2 linked regions of the Salipiger sp. CCB-MM3 genome follow. The protein of the gene in region 2 interacts with the protein of the main gene of each other region in a pairwise test. Links are inferred from orthologs where the notes say so. Each region holds a gene or a part of one and is shown on either strand. Other genes may lie near its edges.

Evidence for each region.
Region 1: the proteins of mrdA (region 2) and AYJ57_RS12065 interact in binary tests that used the Escherichia coli proteins (3 or more experiments, as listed by UniProt). The link is inferred for Salipiger sp. CCB-MM3 from one-to-one orthologs.

The regions. Positions count from the first base shown.
Region 1 is NZ_CP014595.1:2,497,713-2,507,654, reverse strand. Bases 2,962-6,118 are described here. They hold AYJ57_RS12065 (penicillin-binding protein 1A), read right to left. Parts: upstream 5,731-6,118; coding sequence 3,193-5,730; downstream 2,962-3,192. Other genes in these bases: AYJ57_RS12060 (N-acetylmuramoyl-L-alanine amidase), read right to left, coding at 5,888-6,118. In the rest of the region: AYJ57_RS12080 (peptide ABC transporter substrate-binding protein), read left to right, coding at 1-593; AYJ57_RS12075 (ABC transporter permease), read left to right, coding at 873-1,910; AYJ57_RS12070 (ABC transporter permease), read left to right, coding at 1,903-2,883; more of AYJ57_RS12060, read right to left, coding at 6,119-7,126; AYJ57_RS12055 (pyridoxal phosphate-dependent aminotransferase), read right to left, coding at 7,241-8,386; AYJ57_RS12050 (M48 family metalloprotease), read left to right, coding at 8,454-9,797; AYJ57_RS12045 (DsbA family protein), read left to right, coding at 9,837-9,942. UniProt on the Escherichia coli protein: Cell wall formation. Synthesis of cross-linked peptidoglycan from the lipid intermediates.
Region 2 is NZ_CP014595.1:894,944-904,728, forward strand. Bases 3,593-6,592 are described here. They hold mrdA (penicillin-binding protein 2), read left to right. Parts: upstream 3,593-4,132; coding sequence 4,133-6,052; downstream 6,053-6,592. Other genes in these bases: mreC (rod shape-determining protein MreC), read left to right, coding at 3,593-3,601; AYJ57_RS04375 (rod shape-determining protein MreD), read left to right, coding at 3,594-4,136; rodA (rod shape-determining protein RodA), read left to right, coding at 6,049-6,592. Also shown: AYJ57_RS04360 (GcvT family protein), read right to left, coding at 1-1,068; AYJ57_RS04365 (rod shape-determining protein), read left to right, coding at 1,468-2,514; more of mreC, read left to right, coding at 2,645-3,592; more of rodA, read left to right, coding at 6,593-7,188; AYJ57_RS04390 (2-hydroxyacid dehydrogenase), read left to right, coding at 7,207-8,142; rpe (ribulose-phosphate 3-epimerase), read left to right, coding at 8,180-8,875; AYJ57_RS04400 (SulP family inorganic anion transporter), read right to left, coding at 9,105-9,785. UniProt on the Escherichia coli protein: Catalyzes cross-linking of the peptidoglycan cell wall. Responsible for the determination of the rod shape of the cell. Is probably required for lateral peptidoglycan synthesis and maintenance of the correct diameter during lateral and centripetal growth.

The sequences.
Region 1 (9,942 bases), 1.6 Mb from region 2 along the record:
TCGAAGAAGCGGGCTGGACCGACAGCGATGGCGACGGTGTGCGTGAGAAGGACGGCGAGAAGCTGAGCCTGCTTTACCAGACCTCGACCAACGCCGTGCGTCAGGACTTCCAGGCCCTGATCAAGGATTGGTGGCGCCAGATCGGTGTCGAAACCGAACTGCGCAACGTCGACGCTTCGGTGTTCTTCGGCGGTGACCCGGGCTCGCCCGACACCTTCCAGAAGTTCTATGCCGACGTCGAAATGTACGCGAACAACTTCGACGGCACCGACCCACAGTCTTATCTGCAGATGTACCGCTGCGGCAACGAGCCCAAGCCGTCCTCGCAGTGGCAGGGTGAGAACATCAACCGCTTCTGCAACGAAGAGTATGATGCTCTGCTCGACGAGCTGGCGCAGACCGGCGAGCTGGAAAAGCGCGGCGAACTGGCCAAGAAGCTGAACGACATCATCACCAAAGAGACGATGACCATCGTTCCGCTGGTCGACCGTGGCCGCGTGTCGGCGCATTCCAACACGCTGGGCGGTGTCATCCTGAACACCTGGGACAGCGAGCTCTGGAACGCCGCCGACTGGTATCGCACCGAAGGCTGATCCCCTGACACGCACGTCCCCGCCCGGCGCGGGGACGTGCCCTTTTTCGGAAGGTCTGCCCGTGACCTCACCTCTCCGGAACCCGAACCCCGGCACCCTGCCCCGGTTCACTGACGCGGCCGCTGCCGCCTCACGGCGACAGCCGGTTCCGCCGCACGGGCCCCACAACAAAGACACGGAATTCATGACGCACACAGCCCGCATCCATGACCGGTGCCGGACGCGCGCGCTGCATTCGCAGCAAGGACGCGCCCGCCGCCTCGCCCGCGAGGTCCGCACATGCTGACCTATGCGATCCGACGCCTCGTCCTTTCGGTCCCGACGCTGCTGTTCATCAGCTTCGTGATCTTCATGCTGCTGCAGCTTGCGCCGGGCGATCCCATGGCGCAGGTGCCGCTGACGGTGCCGCCCGAGGTGAAGCAGAAGATGCGCGAGGCGCTTGGCGTCGGCGAGCCGGCGCTGGTGCAATACTGGAAATGGCTGGTGCAGGTGTTCTGGACCGAGCCGAAAATCTTTATCGACTGGCTGACCCGCGACACTTGGCTGCTTGGATGGCTGCCCGACACGCATCTCTATCAGGGTGAGCTGCGGGTGATCTCCTGGCAGACCCGCTCGCCGGTGATGGACATCGTGCTGCAGCGTATCCCGCAGACGCTCTGGGTCGTTGGCCTGAGCTATGTCGTGGGCGTGCTGATCGCCCTGCCGATCGGCATCTACTCGGCCTACCGGCAGTATTCGGTCTTTGACCAAGCCGGGACGTTCATCACCATGGTCGGCTTCTCGATCCCGCCGTTCTTCACCGGGCCGCTGCTGATCGTGATCTTTTCGGTCTACCTTGGCTGGTTCCCGTCGATCTACGACACCACCCACGTGGTGAATGACTGGGAAAGCTTCAAGTTCCAGCTTCTGCAGATGATCATGCCGGTGATGGTGCTGGCGCTGCAGACCACCGCGCAGCTGTCGCGCTACATGCGCGCCTCGATGCTCGACAATCTCAATCAGGACTATGTGCGCACCGCCCGCGCCAAGGGCCTGTCCGAGGCCGTGGTGGTGATGATCCACGTGCTGCGCAACTCGATGATCCCGGTGATCACCGTGATCGCGCTTGGCGTCCCGGCGATCTTCGGCGGCGCGATCATCACCGAGAACGTCTTCAAGGTGAACGGCATCGGCCAGCTTCTGATCACCGCGCTCTTCGCCAATGACCTGCCGATGGTGATGACGCTGACCTTCATCTTTGCCGTGCTGATCGTGGCCTTCAACCTGATCGCCGACATCCTCTATGGCCTTCTCGACCCGAGGATCCGCTATGACTGAGCCCGTTCCCGCATCCCCCGCCCCGATCGAGGCCCTGCGCGACAAGGGTCCGGACAAGCCGCCGCGTTCGAAGTGGAAGGACGTCTGGAGCCAGTTCCGCAAGCACAAGGGCGCGATGATCGGGGGGTTCTTCCTGATCTTCATCACCTTGGGTGTACTGATCGGCCCCTATCTGTGGACGCTCGATCCGCAGGCGCTGGACATCCGCGCCAAGGACATGCGCCCGGTCTACACCGCACTCTGGGACAGCACCGCCAAGACCAGCTGGGCGCATCCGCTGGGCAGCGACCAGCTGGGCCGTGACAACCTCTCGCAGCTGATCGCGGGCGGGCGCGCCTCGATGGCCGTGGGCTGGGCGGCGATGATCCTGTCGCTGGTGATCGGCGCGGGCGTCGGCGTGCTGGCGGGCTATTTCCGCAAGCTCGACGGCCCGCTGATGCGCCTGACGGACCTGTTCCTGTCGCTGCCGATCCTGCCACTGCTGCTGGTGGCCGTGACGCTGTTCCGCCAGCCGTTGCGCGCCAACTTCGGCCCCGAGGGTGGCATGTTCATCCTCATCGTCACCGTTGTCGGCATCACCTCGTGGATGCCCACGGCACGCATCGTGCGCGGCGACGTGCTGGCGCTGAAAGAGCGCGAGTTCGTGCTCGCGGCGCGCTCGATCGGCACCAAGCCGTTCCAGATCATCAAGCGCCACCTGCTGCCGAACGTGCTCTCGCCGATCATGGTCTCGGCGACGCTGGGCCTCGCCACGGCGATCATCACCGAGAGCGCCCTGTCGTTCCTCGGCGTGGGCTTTCCGTCGGACTTCCCGACCTGGGGCAAGATGCTGGCTGACGCGGTGGCGCGGATGGAAGACTTCCCCGAGCGGGTGATCCTGCCCGGCATCGCCATCTCGCTGACCGTGCTGGGGGTGAACTACCTCGGCGACGGCCTACGCGACGCGCTCGACCCACGCATCCGCGGCCGCTGAGCGGCGCGCCAGCAGGGTCCGCTATCGGGGCGGGAGGCACGAGCCTCCCGCCCCTTTTTCGTGCGCGTCCTGCCCTCTCCCGGCGCTGCATAGTCGGCACTGCAGAAGATGCGTATTTGGAAAAAGAAGAAGACCCTGTCTCCTAAAGCCGCGCCTGGTCCCTTCTTCTCTTTGAAAATACGCCGGGGTGAATTGGCCGCAGGCCAAGAGGGGCAGCGCCCCTCCACGCCCCGCCATCGGCAGAGCCTTCGGAAAAAAGGCGGAGGGTTTCCCCTCCGCCTTATCGATCCCGTTAAACCGTAGCGCCGTTCAGTAGAGGCCGCCGGAGCTGAGCGTGCCGAAGGAGGCCTTCGGGCCCACCGTCGCCTTGCGCCCGGTGGAGGTGGTGACCTCGCGCGGGCGGGTCGAGCCGTCGGGCTGGATCATGTCGAAATTGCCCGACATCGCCCAGCCGCCGTCGAGCTGGATGCCAAAGAGCGGCTCTTCGCCCGAGCGGAAACATTCGGCCACCACGTTCGGCCCCGAAGCATCCGGCCCCAGACGCGCGCCGGTGAAACGGTCCATGTTGAGGAAGTTACAGGCGGGCGGCACTTTGAACTGGCCGCCGCCGTATTTCTCGACCGCCTTGAGCATGAAACGGTTGAACACCGGCCCGCACATGCCGCCGCCCGAGGCGCCCCGACCCAGCGGGCGCGGCGTGTCATAGCCGATGTAACAGCCCGCCACGATGTTCGAGGTGAAGCCGAGCATCCACACGTCCTTGGCATCGTTGGTGGTGCCGGTCTTGCCCGCGGTGGGCACCGGCAGGTTCACCGTGCGCGAGGCGGTGCCGCGCTGCACCACACCCTGCATCATCGAGGTGAGCTGATATGCGGTGACCGCATCCATGATCCGGTCGCGGTTGTTGCGGATGTCCGGGCCACGGCCCGGCGGCAGGTTCGGATCGGCGCAATCGAGGCAGCTGCGCTCGTTGCCTTTTTGATACTCATGGTTGTAGACCGTCCGGCCATAACGGTCCTGCACCCGGTCAACCAGCGTCGGCTCGACCCGCTCGCCGCCGTTGGCGAACATCGCATAGGCCGAGATCATCTTGTAGAGCGTGGTCTCATCCGCCCCGAGCGCGTTGGCCAGCACCCGGCCCATGTGGTCATAGACCCCGAACTTCTCGGCGTAGCGCCCCACTGTGTCCATGCCGATCTCTTGTGCGAGACGGATGGTCATCAGGTTCCGCGACTGCTCGATGCCGGTGCGCAGCGGCGTCGGGCCGTAGTAGGTGTTCGACGCATTCTTCGGCCGCCAGACGCCCTGCGGCGTGTCGATCTCGATCGGGGCGTCGATGATCACCGTGGAGGGCGAGAACCCCGAGTCCAGCGCCGCGGCGTAGACGAAGGGCTTGAAGCTGGAACCGGGCTGGCGCAGCGCCTGCGTGGCGCGGTTGAACACCGAGTTCTGGTAGCTGAAGCCACCCTGCATGGCGATCACCCGGCCAGTGTTCACGTCCATCGCCATGAAGGCGCCCTGCACGCGCGGCACCTGCCGCAGCGTCCAGCGGATGAACGAGCCATCCTGATCGGTGACCATGGCGCGCACATGTACCACGTCGCCGCGCTTGAAATTGTCGGCAAAGCTGCCGCGGATCCAAGAGATGTCTTCGCGCGGCACCACCGAGGGGCGCTCCGCCGTGTCCGGTGTGTCCTCGATGCCAAGGCGCATCTGGCTGTCGCCCACCTCCAGCACCACCGCCGGCAGCCACTGGCTTTCGAGGTCGATGTCGCGCGCAATCGGCACCGACGCCAGCGCCGCGCGCCAGTCCTCTTCCGAGCCGAGGCTCTCTTCGGGGATGGTCTTGCCGGAGCCGCGCCAGCGGCCCAAGCTGCGGTCATAATCCTCGAGTGCGATGCGCAGCGACTGCGCCGCCTCCACCTGCATCTCGGGGTCGAGCGTCGCGCGCACCGACAGGCCGCCCGAGAAGAACTCGCCCTCGCCGAACTCGGTGGTCAGCTGGCGGCGGATCTCGTCGGTGAAATAATCACGCGGCGGCAGCGACTTCTGATAGGGCTCGAAATCGCCGTTCTGCACCGAGCGCAGCGGCTGGCTGACCTCGGTCTCATAGGTGGCCGTGTCGATATAGCCGTTCTCGCGCATCTCGCGCAGCACGTAGTTGCGGCGGTCGAGCAGGCGCTGCTTGTTGCGCACCGGGTGAAAGTCCGACGGCGCTTTCGGCATCGAGGCGAGCATCGCCGCCTCATGCGGGGCAAGCTCGGAAAGGCTCTTGTTGAAATAGGTCTGCGCCGCAGCGGTCACGCCATAGGAGTTTTGACCGAGGAAAATCTCGTTGAGATAAAGCTCGAGGATCTTGTCCTTGCTCAGCGTCTCTTCGAGGCGCGAGGCTAGGATGATCTCCTTGATCTTGCGCTCGATCTTGCGGTCGCCAGAGAGCAGGAAGTTCTTCATCACCTGCTGGGTGATGGTCGACGCGCCGCGGACATCGCGGCCACGAGTGCGCACCGCGTCGAAGGCGGCGGCGGCGATGCCGCGCACGTCATAGCCGTGGTGCTCGTAGAAGTTCTTATCCTCGGCGGAGATGAAAGCTTCCTTGACGAGATCGGGGATCTGGTCGGCCGGGGTGAAGAGGCGCCGCTCCTGCGCAAACTCGTCAATGATCTGACCTTCTTGCGAGTAGATGCGCGAGATCGTCGGCGGCGTGTATTGCGCAAGGCTTTCATGGCTTGGCAGGTCGCGGCCATAGATCCAGAAGACCGCGCCGATAGACAGCGCGACCGCCATAACTCCCAGAGTAATGACGCTGAAGATGGCCCCGAAGAACGAGAGAATGAACCTGGTCACAAGCAATGCCCCTTTGGATTGCAGCCCCATTATACAACGCGCGGGCTCAGGTCAAAACACAAGGCTGCCAGAGGGCAGCCCGGAACGGCGGTCTCATGCCGGAGCGCGCCGTTCACGCGCCCAGTCGCATCGCCTCATGCCGTCCTAATACCGCCGCCTATTGCCGCCGCAGGCGCGCCAAGGCTTCGTCTTCGATCGCCCATGCGTCGATCCCGTCGCGGATCCCCGCCGCCATGCCCGCGCGCCATGCCGGATCCTGCAGATGATTTAGGTCTTCGGCGGTCGACAGGAACCCCACTTCGATCAGCACCGAGGGGATATCGGCGGCCTTGAGCACCGAGAAGCCCGCCTGCCGCAGCGGGCGTTTGTGCACCTGCCCCACCGCGTTGCGGATGCCCGACACCAGTTGCCGTGCCAGCGCCTTGCCGCGGGGCGCATTGTCGAGCCGCGCCAGATCCATCAGCACATTGGCGACCCGGTCGTCGGAACCCGAAAGGTCGAGCCCGGCAAGAATGTCGTCGCGGTCGTGGCGCTCGGCCAGCGCGGCGGAGGCGGCATCCGAGGCATCCTCGGCCAGCGTGTAGACCGTGGCGCCATGGGCGATGCCCTGCTCGATGGCGTCGGCATGCAGCGAGATGAAGAGATCGGCGCGTGCGTCATGCGCCAGCGCCACCCGCCCTTCGAGCGAAACAAAGACATCCGCATCGCGGGTCATCAGCACCTCATAGCCCGCCCGGCGCAGCACGTCGCGCAGATCGCGCGCGAAGGTCAGCATGAGGTTGGCCTCGGCGTGCCCGTCGCGCTGCGCGCCCGGATCAATGCCGCCGTGCCCCGGATCGAGGACGATGCGCAGCGGCGCGCCCGGGTTGCGCAGCGGCGCGGCCTTGGCCTTGGCTGGCGGCAGGTCCCAGCGCGGATCGCGCGGCACGCCGGAGTGCGCGGCCATCTCGGCGGCGCTCGCCCTGGCCAGCGTCAGGCGCAGCGTCGCGGCCCCGGTCTCTTCCGAGACCTTCATCCCTGCCTTGTCGATGATCATCGGCTGCGACAGCTCGGCCACCAGCCGCGACCAGCCCGAGCGGAACGGCCCCATGCGCAGCGCGCTTACCGCCTCGGCGCGGTCCATCGCCGCCGCATCCGCGCCGGTCCAGTCGACCTCGCGGAAATCCAGCACCAGCCGCGCCGGATCGGTCAGCGTGAAGGCCCGCCACGGCACGCCCTGACTCAGATCGAGGGTCAGTTCGGCACCGCTGCGGCCATGATCCTCGGCGCCGCCGTCCAGCAGACGCGCCTGCCCGCCAAGCCCGGCGCTCTGCGCCTGCGCGCCGTTTTGGCCGGGCGTGGTGCCAAGCATGGCGCAGAACACGCCCGCCGCGATGATCCGGAAAATACTGCTCATCCGCCTGTCTGTCTTTTTGTGGTTGGGCTAGAGCCTAGCAGTCCCGGCCCGGATTCGCACCAGCTTCGCGGCGGGTGCGATGATCACATTGCGGCGCGGCGGGGCTGGTGCGGCTCAGCCTCGGCTTGCCATGAAGGTCTTGAGCCGCGCCAGCCCCTCTTCGATCTCTGCCGTGCCGCGCGCATAGGAAAAGCGCAGCGTCCCCGCCCCGCGCGCCGGATCGAAATCGAGGCCCGGCGTTACCGCGACACCGACCTTCTCGAGGATCTCGGCAGCAAAGGCGCGGCTGTCGCTCGTCAGATGGCTGACGTCGGCATAGACGTAGAAGGCGCCATCGGGCGGCGCGATCCGATCAAAGCCCGCCTTGGGCAGCCCCTCCATCATCAGCGCGCGGTTCTTGGCGTAGACCGCAAGGTTGGCCTGCAGTTCCTCGGTCGCGTCCATCGCGGCAAGTGCGGCGACCTGCGAGGCGTTGGGCGCGCAGATGAAAAGATTCTGCGCCAGCCGCTCGAACTGACGCACCTGCGCCTCGGGGACCACCAGCCAGCCGACCCGCCAGCCGGTCATCGAGAAATACTTCGAGAAGGAGTTGATCACGCAGACATCGTCGGAGACCTGCAGCGCCGTCACCGGCTTCTTGTCGTAGTCGATGCCGTGGTAAATCTCGTCCGACAGGAACGACGCGCCGCGCGCCTGCACCGCCTCGACCAACTCCGCCAGTTCGGGCTTGCCCAGCATGGTGCCCGTGGGGTTGCTGGGCGAGGCGACCATGGCGCCCTCATAGCCCACCCCGGCTAGGTCCTGCGGGGTCAGCTGATAGCGGTTCTCGGCGGAGGTCTGCACTTCGACCGGGCGCAGGTCCAGCGCCTTGAGGATCTGCCGGTAGGATGGATAGCCCGGCGCCCCCAGTGCCACCCGGTCGCCCGCGTCGAAGAGCGCCGAGAAGGCAAGGATGAAGCCCCCCGAAGAGCCCGGCGTGACCACCACCCGCTCGGGGTTCAGATCGACGTCATACCATTCGCCGTAAAGCCGCGCGATGCGCGCCCGCAGTTCGGGAATGCCAAGCGCCACGGTGTAGCCGAGGGCATCGCTCTCCATCGCGTCGGCCAGCGCCTTGCGGGCCGCCTCGGGCGCGGGCGAGCTGGGCTGGCCCACTTCCATATGGATGATGTGGCGGCCTGCCGCCTCGGCGGCGCGGGCCTGCTCCATCACATCCATCACGATGAAGGGATCAACTGCCCCGCGGCTTGAGTTTCGCATGTCTCTCTCCCATGGTGACCCGGCACGACGCCTCCGGGCGGAGTACGAAGCTTCAAAGGGAGGGTCAATGCCGCGCGCCACGCTGCGCTTGGTTGCAACGCTCTGCGCCCTGGCCCTGCTGCTGGTGGCGCCCTCTGCGCGTTCCGCCACGCTTTTGCGCGACGCCGACATCGAACACGCACTGACCCAGCTGAGCGCTCCGGTGCTGCGCGCCGCCGGGCTGAGCCCGGGACAGGTGCAGGTGATGGTCGTGCAGGACGACCGGCTGAACGCTTTCGTCGCCGACCCCAGCCATATCTTCGTGAATTCCGGCCTGCTGATGAAACTGCCAAGCGCCAAGGCGCTGCAGGCGGTGCTGGCGCATGAGGCCGCGCATATCACCGGTGGGCACATCACCCGGCGGCTCGGCAATATACGGGCGGCGCGCAACGCCGCCGGTCTGGGCATGGTGCTGGCGGTCGCCGCAGGTGCCGCCTCGGGCAGTGCCGACGCCGCGGCCGGGCTGCTGATCGGCGCGCAAAGCTCGGCGCTGCGCAGTTTCCTCGGCCATACCCGCGCCGAGGAAAGCTCGGCCGATATCGCCTCGGTGCGCACGCTGGTCACCGCCGGGATCGACCCGCGCGGCGCGCTGCAGGCGCAGGAGCTGTTCCTCGGGCAAGAGGCGCTGAACGTCGGGCGGCAGGATCCCTATATGCAAAGCCATCCGCTGACCCGCGACCGTTTCCGCAGCCTCGAGGCGCTGGTTGCGGGCGCTAAGATGGCCGAAGCCGATGATCCCGCCGCGCAATATTGGTTCCTGCGGGCGCGCGGCAAGCTCACCGCCTTCCTGCGCGCGCCGGGCTGGACGCTGGACCGGCTGGACCGCAGCGGCAGCCAAGACATCGCGCTGATGCGCGAGGCGGTCGCCCGCCACCGCCAGTCCGATCTCGGCGGCGCCTTGCGGGCGATCGACGGCGCCATCGCGCTGCGCCCCAATGATCCCTTCTATCGCGACCTGAAGGGCCAGATCCTGCTGGAATCGCGCCGCCCCGAAGAGGCCGCCCGCGTCGGCGAGCAGGCCCGGCGCTTGGCCCCGCGCAACGCGCAGGTCCTTGGCGGGTTGGGCCGGGCGCAGCTGGCGCAGCTGGCGTCAAACCAATACGCCCCGGCGCTGCAGACATTGGAAGCGGCGCGCGGTCGCGACTGGGCCGATCCGCGCATCCTGCGCGACATCTCGGTGGCCTACGCCCGCGCCGGCAACACCGGCATGGCCTCGGAGGCCACGGCGCAGCGCTACGCGCTGCAGAACCGGATGGAAGACGCCGCCATTCACGCAAAACGTGCATTGGATTTACTGCCACGCGGCTCGGCCCCGTGGCGCCGGGCGCAGGATGTGCTAGACGCATCCGAGCGCGCCGCAAGGAAACGCTGACACCGCCCCCTGCGGGCGCAATTGACCGACGGAGACAAGATGCAATCCCTTTCGACCCGACGCACCGCCTTTCGCCGCGCCGCCGCCTCGCTGGCCGTGGCCACCGGGCTCATGGCGCAGCCCGTGGCGGCCCAGAGCTTTGATC
Region 2 (9,785 bases):
GCGCAGGCCGGGTGCCGGGCCGATCAGCGGGTTGCCGTCGGGCGTGTAGCAGATCGGGCCGTTGAAATCGTCCTTCAGGCCCACCGTCTCGGAGGTCGGGATGCGGTGGATCATGCTCATGTACTCTTCCTCGATCCGCTCGAGATCGAGCGGGAAGAGGTCGGCACGGAAGCTGTCGGGCACGCCGTATTTGAAGCAGGCCGGGGCGCCAAGCTCATAGGGGCCGAGGATCCAGCCGCCGCGCTCTTCGCGGACGTACCATTTGGCGTCGGCATCGCGCAGCACCGGGTGCTCGGGGTTGCCCGCCTTGCGGTATTCGACCAGCGCCGGATCGGGCTCGGTGACGATGAACTGGTGCTCGACCGGGATCGCCGGGGTCTTGATGCCCAGCAGCTTGGCGGTGCGCTGCGCGTGGTTGCCGGTGGCGGTGACCACATGCTCGGCCTTGATCACCACGGTCTCGTCGGTGGAGATGAGGTTGCCACCCTTCTCGGCGGTCTTGGTGACGGTCACCTCCCAGTGATCGCCCTTCCACGCGTAGCCGTCGACTTGCCACTTGCGTTCGATCATGACGCCGCGCTGACGCGCGCCCTTGGCCATCGCCATGGTGACGTCGGCGGGGTTAATGTAGCCGTCGGTCGGGTGATAGAGCGCGCCGAGCAGGTCGTCGGTGTTGACCAGCGGCCAGCGCTCCTTGATCTGCGCGGGGGTCATGAACTCATAGGGCACGCCGCAGGTGTCTGCGGTGGTGGCATAAAGCTCGTATTCGTCCATCCGCGCCTGCGTCTGGGCCATGCGCAGGTTGCCGACCACCGAGAAACCGGCGTTCAGCCCGGTCTCTTCCTCGAGCGTCTTGTAGAACTTGATCGAGTAGTCGTGGATATGCGTGGTGGCATAGCTCATGTTAAAATAAGGCAGCAGGCCGGCGGCGTGCCAAGTCGAGCCCGAGGTCAGCTCGTCACGTTCGAGCAGCATCACGTCGGACCAGCCCGCCTTGGCGAGATGGTAGGCAATTGAGGTTCCGACGGCACCGCCGCCAACCACCAGGGCTTTCACGTCTGTCTTCATTTATCCGCATCTCCCGCAGGCATTTGCCGGATCCATAGCGGGCGATGCTGCAGCGCCGAAGGATCGCCCCGACTTTCCATGGTTGGAAAGCGACATGCGAAGCGAAGGGGGCGCTGCCCCCTCGGCGCGGCGCGCCTCACCCCCGGGATATTTTCGCCAAGAGGAAGGGAACTTTCCCGCCATCTCCTTGGTTTGGGGGCTGTTACCGCCTTCGCCGGCAGCCCGGAGCGATGTTTTCAAACCGCCCGATTCCCGGGCAGCGGCCGTGCACACGCGATTTCACGCGCATTTGCGTAAGGGGGGGGCTTTTTTGCTCGCCCGTCCGGCCTTATAAGACCCCGGCCTTCGCTCGCAGGGAGTCGAGGGCCAAAATGCGTATTTCTGGGGCGGGACTACTTAATGTTTGGACTGGACAGACTCATGGGCGCCTTCTCGGCGGACATGGCCATCGACCTCGGCACGGCGAACACGCTGGTCTACGTGAAAGGTCGCGGGATCATTCTGTCCGAGCCGTCGGTTGTGGCCTATCACGTCAAGGACGGCGTCAAGAAGGTGCTGGCCGTTGGCGAGGATGCAAAGCTGATGCTGGGGCGCACCCCCGGCTCGATCGAAGCGATCCGGCCGATGCGCGAAGGCGTCATCGCGGACTTCGACACAGCGGAAGAGATGATCAAGCATTTCATCCGCAAGGTGCACAAGCGCTCGACCTTCTCGAAGCCGAAGATCATCGTCTGCGTGCCGCATGGCGCCACGCCGGTGGAAAAGCGGGCGATCCGCCAGTCGGTGCTGAGCGCCGGCGCGCGCAAGGCCGGGCTGATTGCCGAGCCGATCGCCGCGGCCATCGGTGCGGGCATGCCGATCACCGATCCGACCGGCAATATGGTCGTCGACATCGGCGGCGGCACCACCGAGGTGGCGGTTCTGTCGCTGGGCGACATCGTCTATGCGCGCTCGATCCGCGTCGGCGGCGACCGTATGGACGAGGCCATCGTCAACTATCTGCGCCGTCAGCAGAACCTTCTGGTGGGCGAAGCCACCGCCGAGCGGATCAAGACCTCGATCGGCACCGCGCGCATGCCCGACGACGGGCGTGGCAGCTCGATGCAGATCCGTGGCCGCGACCTGCTGAACGGCGTGCCGAAGGAAACCGAGATCAGCCAGGCCCAAGTGGCCGAGGCGCTGGCCGAGCCGGTGCAGGCGATCTGCGAGGCGGTGATGTCGGCGCTTGAGGCGACCCCGCCGGATCTGGCGGCGGATATCGTCGATCGCGGCGTCATGCTCACCGGCGGCGGCGCGCTGCTGGGCGATCTCGATCTGGCGCTGCGCGAGCAGACCGGTCTTGCCGTCTCCATCGCCGAAGAGAGCCTGAACTGCGTGGCACTCGGCACCGGCAAGGCGCTCGAGTACGAAAAGCAGCTGCAGCACGCGATCGATTACGACAGCTGATCGCTTTGCGGACGGCTGCGACTGCGGCAGAACTGTTGGAGGGCGCGCGGCACGGCTATGCGCCCTCCTCCGCGGCCTGTAGGACACAGGCTCCGAAGGCGGCTCCAAGGCACGCTCCGGCGTGAAGAACATGGCGAAGAACGGCAGCAATGGCGAAGACTATTCCGGCCCGCTGAAGCGCCTGCTTCTGGCGGTGCTGATCCTGTGCCTTGCGGGGCTGTTCATCCTGTGGCGGATCGACAGCCCGCGGGTCGAACGCTTTCGCGCGCAGGTGATCGACACGGTGATGCCGGGCTTCGACTGGGCGATGGCGCCGGTGACCGGCGCAGTGAAGATCCTGCGCGACTTCCAATCCTACCAGCGCATCCACGAGCAAAATCAGGAACTCCGGCGCGAATTGCGCCAGATGACCGCGTGGAAAGAGGCGGCGCTGCAGCTCGAGCAGGAGAACGCCAAGCTGCGCGACCTGAACAATGTGCAGCTTGATCCCCGTCTGACCTATATCACCGGCGTGGTGCTGGCCGACAGCGGCTCGCCGTTCCGGCAGTCGGTGCTGATCAACGTGGGCTCGCGCGATGGCATCGTCGATGGCTGGGCCACGATGGACGGCATCGGGCTTGTCGGGCGCATCTCGGGCGTCGGCAATAACACCGCGCGGGTGATCCTGCTCACCGACGCCACCAGCCGCATCCCGGCGACGATCCAGCCCTCGGGCCAGCGCGCCATGGTGGTGGGCGACAACAGCGCCAACCCGCCGATCGACTTTCTCGAGAACCCCGATCTGGTGAAGCCCGGCGACCGTATCGTCACCTCGGGCGACGGCGAGGTCTTTCCACCGGGCATCCTGATCGGACAGGTGGCGCAGGATCCGGGCGGACGTCTGCGGGTCCGGCTCGCCGCCGACTACGAGCGGCTGGAGTTCCTGCGGGTGCTGCGCGACCATGGCGCACGCCGGGTGAATGCCCCCTCTGGGTTGATCCTGCCCGAGCATCCGCCCGAAAGCCGCGCCCCCGAGGCCGAGACCGATCCCACCGTGCCGCCGCTCAGCGACGTGCAGGAGGACGGGGCGGAGGCCGGAAATGGCTGAAAGCAGCCGCCCGGCCAAGGTCTGGATGATGCGCGCCACCTTTGTCGCACTGGCTTTTGCGCTGATCTTCTACCATCTGCTGCCGCTTGACCTCATGCCCGCGAGCTATGCCGGTCCCGACGTGCTGACCGCCCTGTGCTTTGCCTGGGCGCTGCGCCGGCCTGACTATGTGCCCGCGCTGCTGGTGGCGGCGGTGATGCTGCTGGGCGATCTTCTGTTCCAGCGCCCGCCCGGTCTCTGGGCGCTGCTGGTGCTGATGGCCACGGAGTTTCTCAAGTCCCGCGACCGCCCGCGCCGCGAAACCACCTTCTTGCAAGAGTGGATCGCCGTGGCGGTGGTGCTTGCGGTCATCACGATCCTGTTCCGGCTGGCGCTGGCCCTCTTGATCGTGCCCGAGGGAACGTCTTTCCTAGCGCTCATGCGATACGCCATGACGGTGATCTGCTATCCTTTGATCGTCCTGCTGTCGCAGGGGCTGTTCGGCGTCCGCCGCATGGCGCCGGGCGATTTCGACCACGCGGGGAGGCCGATGTGAAACGCACCCAGAAGGACAGCGCCGACAGCTGGCGCAGGATTTCGCGCCGCGCGCTGCTGCTGGGCGGCGCGCAGCTTGGTTTTGCCGGGATGCTCGGGCTGCGCATGCACCACATGCAGGTCGATCAGGCCGATGAGTTCCGCCTGCTGGCCGAAGAGAACCGGATCAACATCCGCCTGATCCCGCCGAGCCGGGGCCGCATCTTCGACCGCAAAGGCAAGGTCGTCGCCGAGAACACGCCGACCTACCGCATCACCATCGTCCGCGAGGATGCCGGCGACGTCGAGGATGTGATCGCCAAGCTCTCGGCACTGGTCGAACTGGACGAGGACGAGCTTAACCGCGCGCTGGCCGAGATGCGCCGCTCGGCGCCCTTCCTGCCGATCACCATCGCCGACCGCGTGAGCTGGGAAGCAATCAGCCGCGTCGCGGTCAATGCCCCCGCCCTGCCCGGCGTCACGCCCGAAGTCGGCCTTTCGCGTTTCTATCCGCAGCACGGCAACTTCGCCCATGTGGTGGGCTATGTCGGCCCGGTCTCCGAGCGCGATCTTGCCAAATATGAGGACCCCGAGCCGGTGCTGCGCATCCCGCGCTTCCAGATCGGCAAGGTTGGGGTCGAGTCGAAATACGAGGAACAGCTGCGCGGCAAGGCCGGTGCTAAGCGCGTCGAAGTGAACGCCGTGGGCCGCGTCATGCGCGAGCTTGACCGCCGCGAGGGCGACAGCGGCGCAGACATCCAGCTGACCATCGATGCCGATCTGCAGGACTATGTGCAGGCTCGTCTGGGGCATGAATCCGCCTCCTGCGTGGTTATGGACGTGGAAAAGGGCGATCTGCTGGCGATTGCCTCGGCCCCCTCTTACGATCCCAACAAATTCGTGCGCGGCATCTCGGTGGGCGACTATTCGATCCTACGCGAGAACGATCACCGCCCGCTGGCGTCGAAAACCGTGCAGGACGCCTACCCGCCCGGCTCGACCTTCAAGATGGTCACCGCGCTGGCGGCGCTCGAGGCTGGCGTGCTCTCGCCCGACGACACGGTCTGGTGCCCGGGTCACATGGAGGTCGGCTCGCGCCGGTTCCACTGCTGGAAGCGCCGCGGCCACGGCCACCTGAACCTCGAACAGGCGCTGCAGCAAAGCTGCGACGTGTTCTTCTACGACGTGGCTTTGAAGGTTGGCATCGACCGTATCGCCGACGTCGGGCGGCGGCTGGGCCTTGGTGCCTCGCCGGATGTGCCCATGTCGGCGGTCACCTCGGGCATCATGCCCGACAAAGACTGGAAACAGCGTGAGCGCGGCAAGGGCTGGCTGATCGGCGATACGGTCAACGCCTCGATCGGACAGGGCTTCGTGCTGACCTCGCCGCTGCAGCTGGCGATCATGACCGCGCGCATCTCGACCGGGCGCGAGATCCACCCGCGGCTGGTGAAGACAATCGACGGCGTCGAAACCGAAGTTGTCGGCGGGCAGGACCTCGACATCAACCCCAACCACCTGCGCTGGGTACGCAAGGGCATGTCGTCGGTGATGAACACCTCCCGCGGCACCGGCTATCGCTCGCGTTCGGTGGCCGAGGGCTACGAACTCGCGGGCAAGTCCGGCACGGCTCAGGTGCGCAACCGCGTGGTCAGCAACGAAGACGTGCCATGGGTCGAGCGAGATCACGCGCTCTTTGTGGGCTATGGGCCGGTCAACGCGCCGCGCATCGCGGTCTCGGTCGTCGTCGAACACGGCGGCGGCGGCTCCTCGGCGGGGGCCCCCATCCTGCGCGATGTGGCGCTGCAGGCGCTCTATGGCGGCACGCCGCCGCTTGATGCCTACCCTTCGTCCGACCACGAGAAGATCAAGGAACTGCAGGAACGGCTCGATCGCGAGCGCCGGGAACGCGCGGAACAGGTCCGGGGGCGCGCGTGAGCTATCTCGAATATAACGTCAAGACCACGCCCACGGGCTGGCGCAAGGTCCTCTATATCAACTGGCCGCTGGTGATCCTGCTGACCGCCGTGGCCTGCGTCGGCTTTTTGATGCTCTACTCGGTGGCGGGCGGACGGCTCGACACATGGGCCGAGCCGCAGATGAAGCGCTTTGGCCTCGGCCTCGCGGCGATGTTCGTCGTCGCGATGGTGCCGATCTGGCTCTGGCGCAACCTGTCGGTGCTCGCCTACCTCGGCTCGCTGGCGCTGCTCGTGGCGGTGGAACTTTTCGGCACCGTGGGCATGGGCGCGCAGCGCTGGATCGACATCGGCTTCATGCGGCTGCAGCCCTCCGAGCTGATGAAAATCTCGCTGGTGATGGTGCTGGCGGCCTATTACGACTGGCTGCCGCTGAAGAAGACCTCGCGCCCCCTCTGGGTGTTCTTGCCGATCCTGCTGATCCTCGCACCCACCGGGCTGACGCTGATCCAGCCCGACCTCGGCACCGCGCTGCTGCTGATGATCGGCGGCGGTCTGATCATGTTCCTCGCCGGGGTACATTGGGCCTATTTCGCGGTGGTGATCGCCGCGGGCGTGGGCACGATCTACACGGTCTTTGAGTCGCGCGGCACCGATTGGCAGCTGCTCAAGGACTATCAGTTCAAGCGCATCGACACGTTCCTCGATCCCTCGACCGATCCGCTTGGCGCGGGCTATCACATCACGCAGGCCAAGATCGCCATGGGCTCGGGCGGCTGGACCGGGCGCGGCTTCATGCAGGGCACCCAGTCACGGCTAAACTTCCTGCCCGAAAAACACACCGATTTCATCTTCAACACGCTGGCCGAGGAGTTCGGCTTTGTCGGAGGCATGTCGCTGCTGACGCTCTACGTGCTGATCCTGCTGTTCTGCATCTTTGCCGCGCTGCGCAACCGCGACCGCTTCTCCTCGCTGCTGACGCTGGGCATCGGGCTGACCTTCTTCCTCTATTTCGCGGTCAACATGTCGATGGTCATGGGCCTCGCGCCGGTGGTCGGCGTGCCGCTGCCGATGGTCAGCTATGGCGGCTCGGCGATGCTGGTGTTGATGATCGCCTTCGGACTGGTACAGAGTGCCTGTATCCATCGGCCCCGCTGAGAACTATCAAGGACTTCCATGACCACCACCATCCTCTTCGCCGCCCCGGAAGACGCCTGGGACGCCTATCGCGCGCCGCTGACCGAGGCGCTGGACGCCACCGGGATCGACTACCGCCTCGCCCGCGACATTCCCGCCGAAGAGGTCGATTACGTGGTCTACGCGCCCTCCTCGGGCCTGACGGACTTCACGCCCTTTCCACGCCTCAAGGCGGTGCTGAGCCTCTGGGCCGGGGTCGAAAAGATCGTCGGCAATCCCAAGCTCACCGTGCCGCTGGCGCGGATGGTCGATGACGAAGGGCTGACTCAGGGCATGGTGGAATATGTCACCGGACATGTGCTGCGCCACCACCTTGGGATGGACGCGCATATCGTGAACCCGGCGCATGCCTGGGTGAACAAGGCGCCGCCACTGGCGCGCGAGCGTCCCGTCACGGTGCTGGGCCTCGGCATGCTGGGCCGCGCCTGCGCCCGGCAACTGGCGCAGATCGGCTTTCCGGTCACCGGCTGGAGCCGAACCCCGCGCGAGATCGAAGGCCTGCGCTGCCTGTCGGGCTCCGAGGGGCTGAGCGAGGCACTGGCGGGCGCGCAGATCGTCGTCACGCTGCTGCCCTTCACCCCGCAGACCGAGAACACGCTGGGGGCCACAGAGCTTGCGCAGCTGGCGGAGGGGGCCTGCATCGTCAACCCCGGCCGCGGCCAGCTGATCGACGACGAGGCCCTGCTGGCAGCGCTGGACAGCGGCCGTTTGGGCCACGCCACGCTCGACGTGTTCCGGATCGAACCGCTGCCGCAGGACCATCCGTTCTGGGATCACCCCAAGGTCACCGTCACGCCGCATATCGCCGCCGAGACGCGCGCGGACTCGGCCTCGCGGGTCATCGCCGAGAACGTGCGGCGCGGCGTCACAGGCGAGCCCTTGCTGCATCTTGTGGACCGGGACGCGGGATACTGATAAGGCGCGGCGCATCTGAACTGGAGATGCTGCCGCCATGCCCCTGCCCGAGACCTTCGATCGCTCGCTGAAGATCGCCCCGTCCATCCTGTCCGCCGATTTCGCCAACTTCGGCGCCGAGATCCGCGCCGTCGAGGCGCAGGGCGCCGACTGGATCCATGTCGATGTGATGGACGGGCATTTCGTCCCCAACCTCACCTTCGGCCCGCCGCTGGTCAAAGCGATCCGCCCGCATATCTCGACGGTGATGGATGTGCACCTGATGATCGCGCCGGTGGATCCGTACATCGAGGCCTTCGCCGACGCCGGTGCCGACATCATCACCGCCCATCTCGAAGCGGGTGCACACACCCACCGCACGCTTCAGGCGATCCGCGCCACCGGTGCCAAGGCGGGACTCGCGCTCAACCCCGGCACGCCGGTCGAAGCTGCCGCCCCGCTGCTTGATCTGTGTGATCTCGTCTGCCTGATGACCGTGAACCCCGGCTTCGGCGGGCAGAAGTTCATCCACAGCCAAGTGGCACAGGTGCGCAAACTGCGCGAGATGATCGGCGATCGCGAGATCCACATCGAGATCGACGGCGGTGTCGATCCCAGCACAGCGCCGCTGGTTTTCGAAGCTGGCGCCGATGTGCTGGTCGCAGGCTCTGCCGTGTTCCGCGGCGGCTCAGTCGAGAACCCCGCGCCCTACGGCGAAAACATCCGCGCCATCCGCGCCAGCGTCGGCGCCTGAGCCGTCTTCTCGAACCTCCCGCTGGCGGCGCGCTCCGGCCTGCCTCCGGCGGCGATATTTACTCCAAAAGGAAGCCCGAGATTCGCTCCTTCCTCTTGGCAGAAGTATCCCGGGGGGAGGCGCGCAGCGCCTTGGGGGCAGAGCCCCTCTCCTCTCTGACCCTCTATCGGACATAAAAAGGGCGCCGCGATCTCTCGCAGCGCCCTTTTTCGTGCCTGGCTTTCAGAGCTCAGTGCCCGCCGAGGATGCCCGTACGCACGTGATAATCGGCGGCCAGCGCATAATCGGGATCGTCATCGCTGTCGACCACCAGATGCCCGGCCTTGGTCAGCAGGCGGTGGCAGTCGCGCGACAGGTGGCGCAGCTGCAGCTTCTTGCCCGCGGCTTCGTATTTCGCCGCCAGCGCCTCGATCGCCTGCAGCGCCGACTGGTCGACCACGCGGCTGTCGGCAAAATCTACGATCACCGACTTGGGGTCGCCGTCGACGTCGAAGATCTCGGCAAAGCCATCGGTCGAGCCAAAGAACAGCGGGCCCTGGATCTGGTAGACTCGCGCGCCCTCGGGCGTGGTGTAGCTCTTGGCATGGATGCGCCGCGCGTTGTTCCACGCATAGGCCAGCGCCGAGACGATGACGCCGACGACCACCGCCACCGCAAGGTCTTCAAAGACCGTCACCACGGTCACCAGCACGATGACGAACGCGTCGGTCAGCGGCACGCGGAACAGAATGCGCAGCGAGTTCCACGCGAAGGTGCCGATCACCACCATGAACATCACGCCAACAAGCGCTGCCAGCGGAATGATCTCGATCAGCGGTGAGGCGAAGAGGATGAAGGACAGCAGGAACAGCGCCGCGACAATACCGGCGATGCGGGTGCGTCCGCCGGAGTTCACGTTGATCATCGACTG